Regions from separate parts of the Weissella thailandensis genome, predicted to be linked through region 2. Evidence: a T-box and tRNA genes for the amino acid it is inferred to sense, from the RefSeq annotation. Region 2 holds a T-box; the other holds one or more tRNA genes.
The links. A T-box is a leader RNA that pairs with one kind of tRNA and senses whether it is charged. The one in region 2 lies ahead of thrS (threonine--tRNA ligase), so its partner is inferred to be a tRNA-Thr.

Region 1: it encodes a tRNA-Thr, which carries the amino acid that the T-box ahead of thrS (threonine--tRNA ligase) is inferred to sense. The anticodon was not compared.

The regions. Positions count from the first base shown of each region.
Region 1 covers NZ_CP014332.1:1,848,165-1,855,823, forward strand. Annotated here, with positions in the region: gene rpoB (DNA-directed RNA polymerase subunit beta) at 1-392, opposite strand, end outside; gene FOL01_RS09210 (ATP-dependent Clp protease ATP-binding subunit) at 662-3,157, opposite strand; gene FOL01_RS09215 (CtsR family transcriptional regulator) at 3,159-3,635, opposite strand; tRNA gene FOL01_RS09220 (tRNA-Arg) at 3,780-3,853, opposite strand; tRNA gene FOL01_RS09225 (tRNA-Gly) at 3,885-3,957, opposite strand; tRNA gene FOL01_RS09230 (tRNA-Thr) at 3,964-4,036, opposite strand; tRNA gene FOL01_RS09235 (tRNA-Leu) at 4,057-4,139, opposite strand; gene serS (serine--tRNA ligase) at 4,436-5,719, opposite strand; gene FOL01_RS09245 (deoxynucleoside kinase) at 5,733-6,386, opposite strand; gene FOL01_RS09250 (F0F1 ATP synthase subunit epsilon) at 6,553-6,969, opposite strand; gene atpD (F0F1 ATP synthase subunit beta) at 6,987-7,659, opposite strand, start outside.
Region 2 covers NZ_CP014332.1:1,549,225-1,556,883, reverse strand. Annotated here, with positions in the region: gene mutL (DNA mismatch repair endonuclease MutL) at 1-771, shown strand, start outside; gene FOL01_RS07785 (flavodoxin) at 800-1,261, shown strand; T-box leader at 1,306-1,508, shown strand; partial or broken gene thrS (threonine--tRNA ligase) at 1,591-3,451, shown strand; gene FOL01_RS07775 (glucosamine-6-phosphate deaminase) at 3,746-4,474, shown strand; gene FOL01_RS07770 (ISL3 family transposase) at 4,603-5,943, opposite strand; gene FOL01_RS07765 (hypothetical protein) at 6,254-6,748, shown strand; gene FOL01_RS07760 (ECF-type riboflavin transporter substrate-binding protein) at 6,831-7,373, shown strand; gene FOL01_RS07755 (bifunctional 5,10-methylenetetrahydrofolate dehydrogenase/5,10-methenyltetrahydrofolate cyclohydrolase) at 7,551-7,659, shown strand, end outside.

The sequences.
Region 1 (7,659 bases), 300 kb from region 2:
TCAGCACCATTAATAATAAATGTTCCTGCTGGTGTCATTAATGGGAAATCACCAAAGAACACGTCTTGTGATTTGATTTCACCAGTTTCCTGATTGGTTAAGCGCAACGTAACGTGCAATGGTGCTGAATAATTAGCATCATGGTTACGAGCTTCTTCTACTGTGTACTTTGGCTCCATGAGCTTATAGTCCACAAATTCTAGAGACAACTTACCTTGGAAATCCTCAATTGGCAAAATGTCCATAAACATTTCACGTAATCCTTCATCCAAGAACCAGTTGTATGAGTCCGTTTGAATTTCGATCAAGTTAGGCAAATCAAGAACTTCCTTGATTCGTGCATAACTACGACGAACACGGTGTTTACCATACTTTACAAGCGTTCCTACCAAGTTTTCCACCTCGCTTTGAATTGGCCAACTGTGCACCCAGTTATATTACAGTTTGTTAACAATTTCTGATTTTTACTGGTTTTTAAGTGCAAAAAAGACAACAGCATCCCCATACCTGAAAACGCTCTTGTCGTTAATATGCAGGCTTCCAGGGACAATATTTCCTATCAGCCGTTGTCTTATACACAATTAAACTAATGATAAGTATACAAGAAAAAGTAAGCATTAGCAAGAAAAACAAATCTTGTCAACGCTTACTTTTTAATTATTTATCCAGTGACGGTTTCAACGTCTTTTTTGGGTTGTTTTACCGTGATATTGATCTCACCACTCTTAGCACCAATCGTCACTTGATCGTTAACCGTAACCTTACCAGTTAACAATTCTTCAGATAATGCATCTTCAATCTTCGACTGCAATGCTCGTCTAATTGGACGCGCACCATATTCTGGATCAAAGCCAGCTTTGGCAATCACATCAATTGCCGCTGGCGTAATTTTAACCTTGAATCCTTGTTCACCAATACGTTGCAGAACTGACTTTGACATCAACTTAACAATTTGGTGAAGTTCATCCTTATTCAATGAATGGAAGACCACAACTTCATCCAAACGGTTGATAAACTCAGGGCGGAAAGTTTCCTTAACTGTCTGCATAATCGTATCACGCATTGCATTATAGTCAGACATCTTATCAACAGCGCCGAATCCAACTGACTTTTCATCACGTAGACGAGTTGCACCAAGATTTGACGTCATGATAATAATCGTATTCCTAAAGTCGACCTTACGACCCTTAGAGTCCGTTAAGAAACCATCGTCAAAGACCTGCAGCATCAAATTGTAGATATCTGGATGTGCTTTTTCGGCCTCATCAAGCAATACGACTGAGTATGGTTGACGACGAACTTTTTCAGTTAGCTGGCCACCTTCCTCATAACCAACGTAGCCAGGTGCTGATCCAACCAAACGGCTAGCTGAATAAGCTTCACGGTATTCTGACATATCAACACGAATCATATTATCTTCTGAGCCAAACATTGCTTCAGCTAAAGCCTTCGCTAATTCAGTTTTACCAGTTCCGGTCGGTCCTAAGAACAAGAAGGTACCAATTGGTCGTTTAGGATCTTTCAAGCCTGAACGCGCCCGGCGAATTGAACGTGCGATGGCTGAAACTGCTTCATCTTGGCCAACAACGCGATCATGCAGCACCTTTTCCAAATTGATCAAGCGATCTTTTTCAGACTTTTCCATTTGTGTTACTGGCACACCAGTTTGCTCAGAAACGACCTCGGCAATATCATGCAACGAAAGTACCAAGTCATACTTTGCTTGAGTATCACCATCACTATCAGCCTGTGCATCTAGTTGTTTATCAATACGTCGCTTTTGACTCATCTCTTTCTTACGCAATTCTGCAGCTAACTCAAAGTCTAAGCGTTCAATGGCCGCATCTTTTTCTTGACGCAACGTCGCTAACTTCTCTTGCTGTTTTGCTAATGGTGTTTCATGACCAACTCGGTCAATTCGTACCTTAGCTGCTGCTTCATCCATAATATCAATGGCCTTATCAGGTAGGTAGCGTTCCGTGACATACCGCTCTGAAAGTTTAACCGCTTCAATAATCGTTTCATCAGGAATAGCTACTTGATGATGCTTTTCGTAACGATCCTTTAATCCCTTTAGAATTACGATAGCATCGGCCTGCGTTGGTTCATTAACGCCAACCTGGGCAAAACGACGCTCAAGGGCTGCATCTGTTTCGATATATTTTTGATACTCATTTAGTGTTGTTGCACCAATCGTTTGCAATTCACCACGAGCCAAAGCTGGTTTCAAAATATTCGATGCATCAATGGCACCTTCCGCACCACCTGCTCCAATCAGCGTATGTAACTCATCAATAAACAAGATAACTTGGCCATCGTGCTGAATTTCATCAATCACCTTTTTCAAACGATCTTCAAATTCACCACGGTATTTTGTACCCGCGACCAATGATCCCATATCCAGCATCATCAAGCGCTTTTGTGTCATATCTGATGGTACATCACCAGCAATAATTTTTTGTGCCAGTCCTTCAGCAATCGCTGTTTTACCAACACCTGGCTCACCAATCAAAACTGGGTTGTTTTTTGTACGGCGTGACAGAATTTGGATGACCCGCTTAACTTCGGTCTCACGGCCAACAACTGGATCCATTTTCTTATCACGCGCTAATTGGGTCAAGTCACGTGCTAAGGCATCCAAAGTTGGTGTTCCTTCAGTTTGCTGAGCTTGGTTGCTACGCTTACGACGAGGGTCACGTCGCTTAGGCGCTTCACTAACACCTAGTTTACGTAAAATAGCTCGGCGCATTTCTTGTGGGTTCACCCCTAAATTGATCAAAATACGCGATGAAAAAATCGTTTCATCCGATAATAAGGCCAATAGCAAATGCTCAGTTCCTGTACGCTCTTGATGCAATTTTACAGCACTCTCGTTTGCTAGACGTAGTATCTCAGCTGCCTTTGGTGAATAAGGTAAATAAGATTCTTTTTCAGCACGAGATAATGTACCATAACCCGTAAATTGTTCAATTTGACTTTTAATGTCATCATCAACCACATTGAATTGTTGCATAACCTTGCTAGCAATACCTTCTTTTTCGATTGCTAAAGCAAGTAACAAATGCTCAGTACCAACGGCTTGATGTTTAAAATATTTTGCTTGTTCCTGTGCAACGACTAAAACGTTTTTTGCACTCGGTGTATATTGATTATCCATATTAATCACGCTCACTTTCAAACCGTAAACGGTTCAATAATTGCTGTAATAATCTTGCTCGTAGTTGATCTTGTATCGCTACGTCACCAACGGCTAACGCTTCCTTCGATAACATTGTTAAAAGGAGCTCACCTTCACGTTGCGTCAAAATCTTTTCTCGATACAAGCTAGATATCACGGCTGTTGCTGTTCTAAAGCTAACAATCTCAGGGAGACTCTGTCTCATTTCGTCAATGAGATCAGGCTCTGTTCGTAATGCCATTTTTACAATACGAATATAGCCACCACCGCCACGCTTTGATTCTACCAAATAACCATTTTCAGCACCAAATCGTGTTTTAATAACATAATTAATCTGTGATGGCACGACGTTAAAGCGGCGGGCAATTTCAGCCCGACGAATTTCAACTTCATTCGCCTGCTGTAAAATTTGTTTCAAGTATGCCTCAATATTATCCGACATATTTGAATCAGCCATGTCCTTCACCCCCTTGACCAATATTGACATAATTATAAAACGCATTGCAAGTCAATGCCACTAAACATTCACATCTTTTTTAAAAAATGTGAATTTGGCATAAAAAGAGGTTGAGACAAGTCTTGTCTCAACCTCTTTAATTGATGCACCTAGAAGGATTCGAACCTTCAACCTTCTGATTCGTAGTCAGACACTCTATCCAGTTGCGCTATAGGTGCATATTATTTAAAACTTCCCAAATTGGAAGAAAGCGAACAACGGGATTCGGACCCGCGACCTCTACCATGGCAAGGTAGCGTTCTACCAGCTGAACTATGTTCGCATGGGATGCCGACTACTGGATTCGAACCAGCGACCTCTTCATTACTAGTGAAGCGCTCTGCCAGCTGAGCTAAGTCGGCTTCTGTATCGATAATCGATATACGGATGACAGGAATCGAACCTGCACGCCCTAGGGGCACTGGAACCTAAATCCAGCGCGTCTGCCAGTTCCGCCACATCCGCAACAGACGTCTAACGAGTGAAACACTCGAGACAACTTTTATAGTATATCCAATCTATGAACAAGTGTCAACACTTTTTCAGATCTTTTACACTTTGTGGTTAGTGCGCTATGACTAACAACAACTTACTACTTGATATATAATACTAGGTTTTATCACTTCTTGCAACTCTTTTTTAGTTATAATCTGTTATAACGCGTTTATGCTACATAATTTATAGAATTATTGTTAATGCATTTAAAAAAGAGATTGGGACATTTATTCTGTCTCAATCTCTCTACGTTCAACTGTTATTAATTACAAAGAATCTTCAGACACGATCTTATCAGCACCAAAGTATGGGCGCAAAACTTCTGGAATCGTCACTGTACCATCTTGATTTTGGTAGTTTTCTAAGATTGCAGCAACCGTACGACCAACGGCCAAACCAGATCCATTTAAGGTGTGGGCAAATTGCAGCTTACCGTTTTCATCACGATATTGAATACGTGCACGACGAGCCTGGAAAGCTTCCGTATTTGATACAGAAGAAATCTCACGATAAATATCTTGTTGTGGCATCCAAACTTCCACATCATATGTTTTAGCTGCTGAGAAGCCCATGTCTCCTGTTGATAGGGTAATAACGTGGTATGGTAAGTTCAACTTTTTCAACAAGCTTTCTGCATTGACCGTCATATCTTCTAATGCTTGATATGAATCTTCTTGCTTAGTGAATTTTACCATTTCAACTTTATTGAATTGGTGCATACGAATCAAACCACGCGTATCACGTCCAGCTGAACCAGCTTCTTGACGGAATGCTGGTGATAAAGCAGTCACGCTATAAGGTAATTTATCAGCGTCAATAACTTCTTCACGGAAATAGTTAGTCAAAGGCACTTCAGCCGTAGGAATCAAGGTCATATCGTCATTAGTACCGACACGATAAGCATCATCCATAAACTTTGGATATTGTCCCGTACCATACATTGCTTCATTTTTAACAAGGTAAGGCGTGATCATTTCCTTATAACCTTCTTTTTGATGTTCATCAAGCATAAAGTTATAAACTGCTCGCTCTAAACGGGCCCCTTGACCAACATAATAAACAAAGCGCGCACCAGATACTTTGGCACCACGTTCAAAATCCAAAATACCTAAGTCTTCACCAATTTCAAAATGGGCTTTTGGTGTAAAGTCAAAGCTAGGAATTTCACCCCACTTGCGCTCTTCACGGTTTGAGTCCTCATCTGGTCCAACGGGGATCGTCTCATTTGGCAAATTTGGGAAGTGCAAGGCACGATCTTTAATTTGCTTGTCTAACACTGTGACCTGTTCATCCAGTTCTTTAATTGTAGCTGAAACTTGTTGCATCTCAGCAATCACGTCACTAGCATCTTCCTTTTGGCGCTTCTTAAGACCAATTTGATCTGACACAGTATTACGACGTGCTTTTAGTTCTTCAGTTTGGACTAATAGCTCACGACGCTTCGCATCATCGGCTACCAATGCATCAACTTCTTCCGGAGCAACCCCACGCGTTGCTAAACGTTCTTTTACTTGTTCCGTCTCATGACGAATTAGCTTCATATCTAACATAACATTTACTCTCCTATTCACCCTGTAAGCCCAATTCACTAATTTTTTGGTCAATTAATGCTAATACTTTTTTTGCTGCTGACTCATCAGCCACAAAATCATATTGGTCACCATCAATACTTAACTTTGGGGACCGGTCATAAGCATCAAACCAAGCCACATAGCGTTCATTCAAACTCTTATAATAGTCGTACAATGATGGATCATTGGCTATTTGTTCATAATCACGTCCACGCTTTTTAATACGTTCTAGCATCGTATCAAAACTAACATGAATATAAATCAACAAATCCGGTGTTTTGACAATGGCTTCATCTGAAAAGTCGACTTGCTCCATAATGTTATTTAACAAATCACCATAAATTTGCACTTCAGTTTGCGTTGCTCTATCTAAGTCTGCATTTAACTTGAATAACAACAAATCTTCAAAGATAGATCGATCAATCACGTTTAATTGACTACCTTGTGCATCTTTGATGTTATCCAAACGCTTATTCAAAAAATAATTTTGCAACAAGAATCCGTAACGTTTTGGGTCCTCATAAAACAATGGCAGAATAGGATTGTCATCAACGGATTCGTATAAGGCTTCGCTTCCTAAATGTTCTGCGAGCATCGTTGTTAAGCTGGTCTTCCCAGCACCAATAGTTCCCGATAGTACGATCATCCTGTTGTCCTACTTTCTTTAATCAATATTAAGTCTATTTTATCAAATTTTACGACGACTAACACACCTAGTTTTATTAACTCGACATTTACACAAAAAATACGTCCGTACAGGAAAATTCCCACACGAACGTATTTTATTGATAAACGTTTATTCGTTCAACTAGTTACTTGTTACCAGTAACTGCATGAATACGATTAACCGCACGCATTAAAGCAGCTTGTGCACGCTCAACATCATCTGTATCACCGGCAGCTATATGCTTTTCAGCACGTTCCTTAGCTTGTTCAGCACGCTTGACGTCAATGTCTTGCGTACGCTCTGCACTGTCAGAAACGATCGATAATTGATTTTCAGAAAACTCTGCAAAACCACCACTAATTGTAACGGTTTCTTGTAAGCTTTCTTCTTCGTTAATGACCTTCACTTCGCCAATGTGCAACGATGTAATAATTGGTGCATGGTTCGCCATGATTCCTTCTTCACCATTGATTGTATCTAGTACAACCAACGATGCAGTTTCATGTCCAAACACCACACCATCTGGCGTTACCACCTTAACATGTAGGGTGTGTTCACTCATGGCACCGCCCCCTTTGTTTAGTTAGCCATCTGAGTAGCTTTTTCAGCTACCATTTCAACGGCACCAACGTTACGGAAGGCATCTTCAGGATATTGGTCATACTTACCATCCAAAATTTCCTTGAAGCTGCGAACAGTTTCATTAAGTGGTACGTATTGTCCTGGCAATCCCGTAAATGTCTCAGCAACTGAGAATGGTTGTGACAAGAAGAATTGAATACGACGAGCACGATTAACAATCGTCTTCTCTTCGTCTGACAATTCATCCATTCCTAAGATAGAAATGATGTCTTGCAACTCACGGTAACGTTGTAATGTATGTTGTACTTCAGTTGCGACATCATAATGCTCTTGTCCAACAATTTCTGGGGCCAAGGCAGTTGATGTTGAAGCCAACGGATCCACGGCTGGGTAGATTCCTTGTTGCGTCAATGAACGCTCCAAGTTAGTTGTCGCATCCAAGTGCGCGAATGTCGTCGCAGGAGCAGGGTCAGTATAATCATCGGCAGGCACGTAAACGGCTTGGATTGATGTAACTGAACCCTTCTTCGTTGAAGTGATTCGCTCTTGTAATTGACCCATTTCAGTAGCCAAAGTTGGTTGGTAACCAACGGCTGATGGAATACGCCCAAGCAAAGCAGAAACCTCTGAACCAGCTTGTGTGAAACGGTAAATATTATCGATGAACAAT
Region 2 (7,659 bases):
GAAAAATCTGTAAAAGATTTTGTGGCCAAGTATTCGGATAGCCAAGACGTTCAGCCATTTACGGAAATGGCTAACCCGGTAGCTGCAGAAGATGTGACGTTAACGTGGTCAGATACGGAAGTGGCTGACGACCAGCGGCAGGATAAACCATTTCCTGATTTGCAATATATTGGTCAAATGCATGGTACCTTTTTATTTGCTCAATCACCAGATGGTTTTTATATTGTTGACCAACATGCTGCCCAAGAGCGAATTAAATATGAATATTATCGTGAAGAGATTAGCCAGGTCGGCCTGGAAAGTCAAAAATTGTTAGTACCGATTGTATTGAACTATCCCAAAATAGATATTTTAAAAATACAGGCACATGAAACGCAATTGGAACAGGTCGGTTTGTATTTGGAATCATTTGGCGAGGATGCTTTAATTGTCCGTGAACATCCAGGTTGGATGGTGAAGGGTCAAGAAGAAGCGACTATCCGTGAAATGATTGATTGGTTACTTCGTGATGGTAATATTACAACAAAAGATTTTCGTGAAAAAACAGCCATTATGATGTCATGTAAACGATCAATTAAAGCCAATTGGGCATTGAATGATTATGAAGCTCGTGGCTTGTTGAAGCAACTGGCACAGGCTAAAAATCCTTATAATTGTCCACATGGTCGACCGGTCTTAGTATCATTTACGAACACAGATATGGAAAAAATGTTTAAGCGAATTCAAGATTCTCATGAATCATGGGTTGAATACGATAATCATCCATTTTAATTTAATAGATAAGTAAGGGGAAAGATAAATGCAAGCAAAAGTTTATTTTGCAACGATTACGGGTAATAACGAAGATGTGGCCGATGTGATTGTTGAGACATTTCAAAATGAATCAGTTGAAGTCACTAAGGAAGATATCCAATTAGTTGATCCTCAGGATATTTCAAGCACAGATACAGATATTGTTGTCGTGGTACCATACACCTTTGATAAGGGATCATTACCTGATGAAGCATTGGATTTTTATGAAGACTTAGTTGATACAGATCTTAGCGGCATCGTTTACGGTGTATCAGGATCAGGTGACGATTTCTATGGTGATGATTTTGCGGTTGCCATTGATAAATTTGAACAACAATTTGAAAAAACTGGTGCCGTTAAAGGTGCTGAGGGTGTGAAGGTTAATTTGAGTCCTGATGCAACGGCTACTAAGGCATTACAGGCCTTTACAAAGCAACTCATTGTAACAGCTGACGAGCAAGCAAAATAAAACCCTTTTATTTTTAAACTTTTCAGGTATAATAATAGTCGAATATAAAAACGTTGAAGAAAACATGTCGTTTGACAGGTTATGTTAATAGAGAGCCAACGGTGGTGTGAGTTGGTAACATAGGTCAGACGGTACTATTTCCGAGTGTGCTGTGATATAAACGGCAACGTTTCCCGCGTTAAGGGATGAGAGTGTAACAGTTTTACTGTTATAAATTCGGGTGGTACCGTGTATAAGCGCCCCGTTATCAGATAAATTCTGATAATGGGACGCTTTTTGTTTTATTCCGATGTGATTTAATCGACAACAGATATTAAGGAGAAATAATTATGGCAGATGTACAAATTACATTTCCAGATGGTGCAGAAAAAACATTTTCAGTTGATACGACACCATTAGAAATTGCAAAAAGTATTTCAACATCATTAGCTAAAAAGGCCGTTTCTGGAAAGTTAAACGGTGAATATGTTGGTATGCATGATGCAATCAAAGAGAGTGGTGATTTTGAATTAATTACAAAAGATGATGAAGAAGCTCTACAATTACTTCGTCATTCCGTGTCACATTTATTGGCACAAGCTTTGAATCGTCTTTACCCAGACCAGATTCATTATGGGGTCGGACCATTTATTTCTAATGGTTTCTATTACGATACTGATAAGGTTGAAGGAAACCAAATTTCAGTTGAACAATTTCCTGAAATTGAAAAGATGATGAAGCGGATCGTTAAAGAGAACTTACCAATTGTATCTCGCGAGATTACCCGCGATGAAGCTTTGGATATGTTCAAGAATGATCCATATAAAATTGAATTAATTAATGATTTACCTGCTGATGAGCACATTTCAATTGCTGTTCAAGGTGAACATGTTGAGTTGGACCGTGGTGGTTTAGTGCCATCAACAGGTTGGATCAAGCACTTTAAGTTGACATCTGTTGCTGGTGCTTACTGGCGTGGTAAGTCATCTAATCCAATGCTACAGCGTATTTACGGAACCGCATTTTGGAATGCCGATGAGTTGGATGCTGAAATGAAGCGCCGTGCTGAAGCTAAAGAACGTGACCATCGTAAGATTGGTGCCGATCAAGACCTATTCTTTACCTCACAAGAAGTTGGTTCAGGTTTAGCCGTATGGATGCCTAATGGTGCTGCCATTCGTCGTACATTAGAGCGTTATATTGTTGACCGTGAAGTACAAGACGGTTATCAACATGTTTATACGCCAGTTTTGTCAAATCTAAACCTATATAAGCAATCTGGTCACTGGGATCATTATCGTGATGATATGTTCCCACCAATGGATATGGGCGATGGTGAATTCTTGGAATTGCGTCCAATGAACTGTCCATCACATATCATGGTCTACAAGCACCAACAACGTTCATACCGTGATTTGCCATTCCGTGTTGCTGAGCTTGGTATGATGCACCGTTATGAAAAGTCAGGAGCGTTGACTGGTTTGTCACGTGTCCGTGAAATGACATTGAATGATGGTCACACTTTTGTGATGCTTGACCAAATTGAGGATGAATTTAAGAAGATTTTGCAGTTGATGGTCGATGTTTACAAAGACTTTGATATCACTGATTACCGTTTCCGTTTGTCATACCGTGATCCTAAGAATACTGAGAAGTATTTTGATGATGACGATATGTGGGAGAAAGCACAGCGCATGTTGAAGGGTGCCATGGATGACATGGGCTTGGCATACTTTGAGGCCGAAGGTGAAGCGGCATTCTACGGTCCAAAGTTGGATGTACAAATCAAGACAGCCTTGGGTGGTGAAGAAACACTATCAACCATTCAGCTGGACTTCCTATTACCAGAGCGTTTTGATGTGACTTATGTTGGTTCAGATGGTGAGTTACACCGTCCAGTTATGATCCACCGTGGTATTATTTCAACGATGGAGCGCTTTACTGCCTACCTAACTGAGATGTATAAGGGAGCCTTCCCAACATGGTTAGCTCCTCATCAAGTACGTATTATCCCAGTTAACCGTGAGGCCCATGGTGAGTTCGCACAACAATTGACGGACCGTTTGGTTAAGCAAGGTATTCGTGCTGAATATGATGGCCGCAATGAGAAGTTAGGTTACTTGATTCGTAACGCACAATCATTGAAGATTCCATATACGCTAGTTATTGGTGATGAGGAAGTTTCAAATGATACGGTTACGATTCGTCGATTCGGTTCACGTGATACTAATGTTAAGTCTGTTGATCAATTTGAGAAAGACTTACTTGCAGATATTGCTAACCATTCACGCGCATTGGATACGCTTGAAAAAGCCGTTAAGGGTGAATAGACCTATTATTCATCATGAATAAATTTTAAATATAATGAAGTTGGGACAGTTTATTTTGTCTCAGCTTTTTTATTATGCGTGTGTTGAGGAATAGTGATGAATCGTTTTGATTGCAATTTTATTGTGAATGGTATATTATTGGTCTATACCAAAACGTTATAGATGGAGTGTAATCATGAAAATTATTGAAGTAAAAGATCAACAAGCAGGTGGTCAAGCTGGGTTTGATATTTTCAAACAAGCATTAGCAGATAAAGCACAAGTGTTTGGGTTAGCAACCGGTTCATCACCCATTTCAATTTATCAAGCATTAACAGCTAGCGATGTTGATTTTTCAGACAAAATTTCAATTAATTTAGATGAATATCAAGGACTAGCAGGGACACATGACCAGAGCTATCGTTACTTTATGAATCAAAATCTATTCAATGCGAAGCCATTTAAAGAAAGTTATGTTCCTAATGGGTTAGCTGATGATATTGCGGCGGAAACTGTGCGTTATGATAAAGTCATCGCTAACCACCCCATTGATTTGCAATTATTGGGATTAGGTCAAAACGGGCATATTGGGTTTAATGAACCAGGAACGTCATTTGATAGTCAAACACATGCTGTCGACTTAACACCATCAACAATTGCAGCCAATGCACGTTTTTTTGCCAATGAAGATGATGTGCCTCGCCGAGCTATTTCAATGGGAATTGGTAGTATCTTAAAGTCTAAGAAAATTCTATTAGTTGCCTATGGTGAGAATAAAGCAGACGCCGTCGCAGCAATGGTTGAGGGACCTGTTACAGAAAATATGCCAGCCAGTGCTTTACAAACACATTCAGATGTCACAGTGATTGTGGATCACGCAGCAGCTGCTAAAATCAAGAATCGTGAAAATATTATTGTGAAATAACGAGAATAGCAATAGCTTAAGTCTATATAAAACCTTGTGTCAGATTAAATCGGCTCTGTGTCAAATAGCGTGAAAAACAGTAAAATCGATTAATTAGGTTTGTGAAAAGCGACTGTGAATCTGACAGATTATATCAGATTCATGGTCGTTTTTTGTGTTAATAAGTTCATGAAGTTTACTTTAATTTGGTGACGATTAAATAGTTGTAGACGAATTCTGAAAAAGTAATTATGTGGGTTACCATAGCCGTAGGCCGTCCGGCCAATCTGTTTAATACGACGATTTGTTCCTTCAATACGTCCATTGGAAGCAGGATTTGAAAAGGCATTCTTAATACCTTTATAGTTTTTCTTGTAGCTTAAAATAACCTGATCCATTGCAGAATGGTTTGGTTTATACTGAGCTACAATTGCGGAGAAGTCATCAAAGGAATGATTCTGCTGGGATGTTAATATTGCTTGATAAACTTCATAAGCTTGCTTAAAGTGATGCGATAAACCAAACACTAGTTGTAAAGCATCCTGAGGGTACATGTATTCATTAATGCCTTTGAACCAACGAGTTTGGTTTAAATCCAGTTTGGTAAGGTTGGTAATGAAGAACTGCCAATTTGATTTCAGTAATTTGTAAACACGACTGTGTTTATTGTTAATGGCTCGTTGGATAGTGATTCTTGTAGATTGCACAGCTTTCATTGCCAGTTGAATAATGTGGAAACGATCAATAATTATTTGAGCATTGGGAAACATCTGTCTTAGAGGAGTACTATAGTTAGCGTTCATGTCTGTGACAACGTACTCTACTCGTTGTCGATTAGTTAAAGCATAATTCGACAAGTACTTTCGGATATTTGTGCTTGTTCTATTTGGGAAAAGCTCAATTAGTTCACTAGTACGACCATCGATCATTTCAAAACTATATTGATACTTAGCGTAATGAAATTCATCAACACAAATAACCGTTGGTAATTTTTTAGTGTAATTTGTTTGGTAGGCCTTGGCTGCGTGATGCATTAACTGATTCACTTTACTTGTTGATAAATGTAAAATATAGGCAATATTTTTTTCGGAAATATCACGTTTAGCCAAATCAATGATTTGGTGTAGTAAGGGTCGTGAGATTGATGACCTTTCCATAAAATCTGGTGATTGTGCAACAAAGGTACTCCGGCAACGACGACATTGGTAACGTTGTTTCGTTAAATATAAAATTTGTTGATAACCATTAGTGGTAGGTAATTTATACTTAGCGCTATCAGTACCCGATAAGTATAAATGATCAGTTAAACTAAAACCGCATTGTGGGCAGTATTCAGGAGGAGTAGCTAGACTGGCTTTATATAGTAAAACTAAATGATGATAATGCCCGTAAGGGACTAACTCATTGAAATTACCATCTTCAGAAATTATAAATTTAATATTTTTGTCTGTTAAACCAACTGAATTTAGGATAGAATCATTAATGGACATCAATAAATACCTCGTATCTGTTTTTTTCGTCGATTACATTTTACGCCGGTATCTTATTGGTGTCTTTTTGTTTGTGAAAAAGGCGAAATAAAAAGCGTGAAATTTTTAGTTTCACGCTAGAAAGTATAGAGCCATTAAATCTGGCACAAGGTTTTTTGTTTGTTGCGTTGCACCACCCAACAATTTGTTTAACCGTGTTACAACTAAATTCAAATCGTTTTTGCTCACACTCTGTTCGATACAGTGGCTAGTGTAAAACGTGTCCCGTGTGCTAAACTTATATATAAAGTTAGAGAAGAGGGGTTAACCCATGGAAATGACAGGAAATGATTTCATTGAAATCTTGACTGAAGAAAATTATAAACAAAAAACATTTGAAGCTGCTGATCAAGAGACGATTGCATTAGATGAGTTGTTTGCTTTTGTTGAAAAGAACGTTGCTGACAATCAAATATTTAGTGCAGAAGTGTTAATTAACGAGGAAGAGCCCATTAGTTTACGATTGGAAACGAGTCTCATCAATTTGCCAATTCGTTATACGAATGCAATTCGTAAAATTATCATTAATGATCCAGAGACAGAAGTATCATTGTATATGATCGTGGAACATCCATTAGTGACGAAATCACATTTGATTATCAAAAAGGCAGCGTCAGCACAGTCATTCTTGGATGATGCAACATCTGTTGAGGAAAAAATAGCCTCTTTTTTTAATGAACAAATTGAAGTAATCAATGAAAATAAGTTAAAAGCACTTGAAGAGGAAAAGGAAGCAGAAAAGGCTGCTGAAGATGAAACAAAGTAATCTTTGCATACATAACTTGGTTGAAAAATGTTTGGTTGTTTAGGGCACACGGTGTCGGTAGTTATATTGGAGGAATTAAATAATGAAACATAATGTTATCGCATCACATAAAGTGATTGGTACAATCATTAGTATTATTGTTTTCATAATTCTGTTTAAATATTTAGCGGTCCAAATCGGTGATACCACGGAGAATGCTACTTTGGCACCAGCCTGGTTATCGTTGGTAACAGCCATTTTTGGACCAATTTCAGGTGCGGTGACGGCTTTTATTGGTCATGCGACAAGTGACGCATTGGTTAATAGTACAACGGCAACTGTGTGGTGGACTTGGACGATTGCCGATAGTTTATTTGGTCTATTTATTGGTTTGATTACCCGGCGTTTAGCAATTTTTATTGGTGAATTAACAACAAGAAAGTTGGTCTTGTTTAATATTTGGCAATTACTTGCGAATATTGTTGTCTGGTTAATTATCGCACCTTTAGGAGATCACTGGGTCTACAATTTGTCACTGGTAGAATCAATGAAAGAAGGCGCATTGATTGTTTTGGTCAACACATTAGCCATTGCAATTATTGGGACAATGCTATTTAAGATTTACCAGCACTTTGCTGTTAATTAGTTCCAATATTTATGCACATAATTTAATGGTTAAATAGTTGCTATGTATGCAATGTTGAAGGCGAATGAATCGTTAAAATTAAGCGATTTATTCGCCTTTTATATTGAGCTATACGTGGTTAAAAACGTGATTGTGTGATAAAATTTATGCACAAGAATGAATAAAAGTGAGGATAATATGGCGAAGATTATTGATGGTAAAGCGATTGCTAAAAAACTACGTGGCGCAGTTTCAGAACAGACGGCTATTTTAAAAGAGCAATCGGTAATTCCTGGTTTAGCTGTGA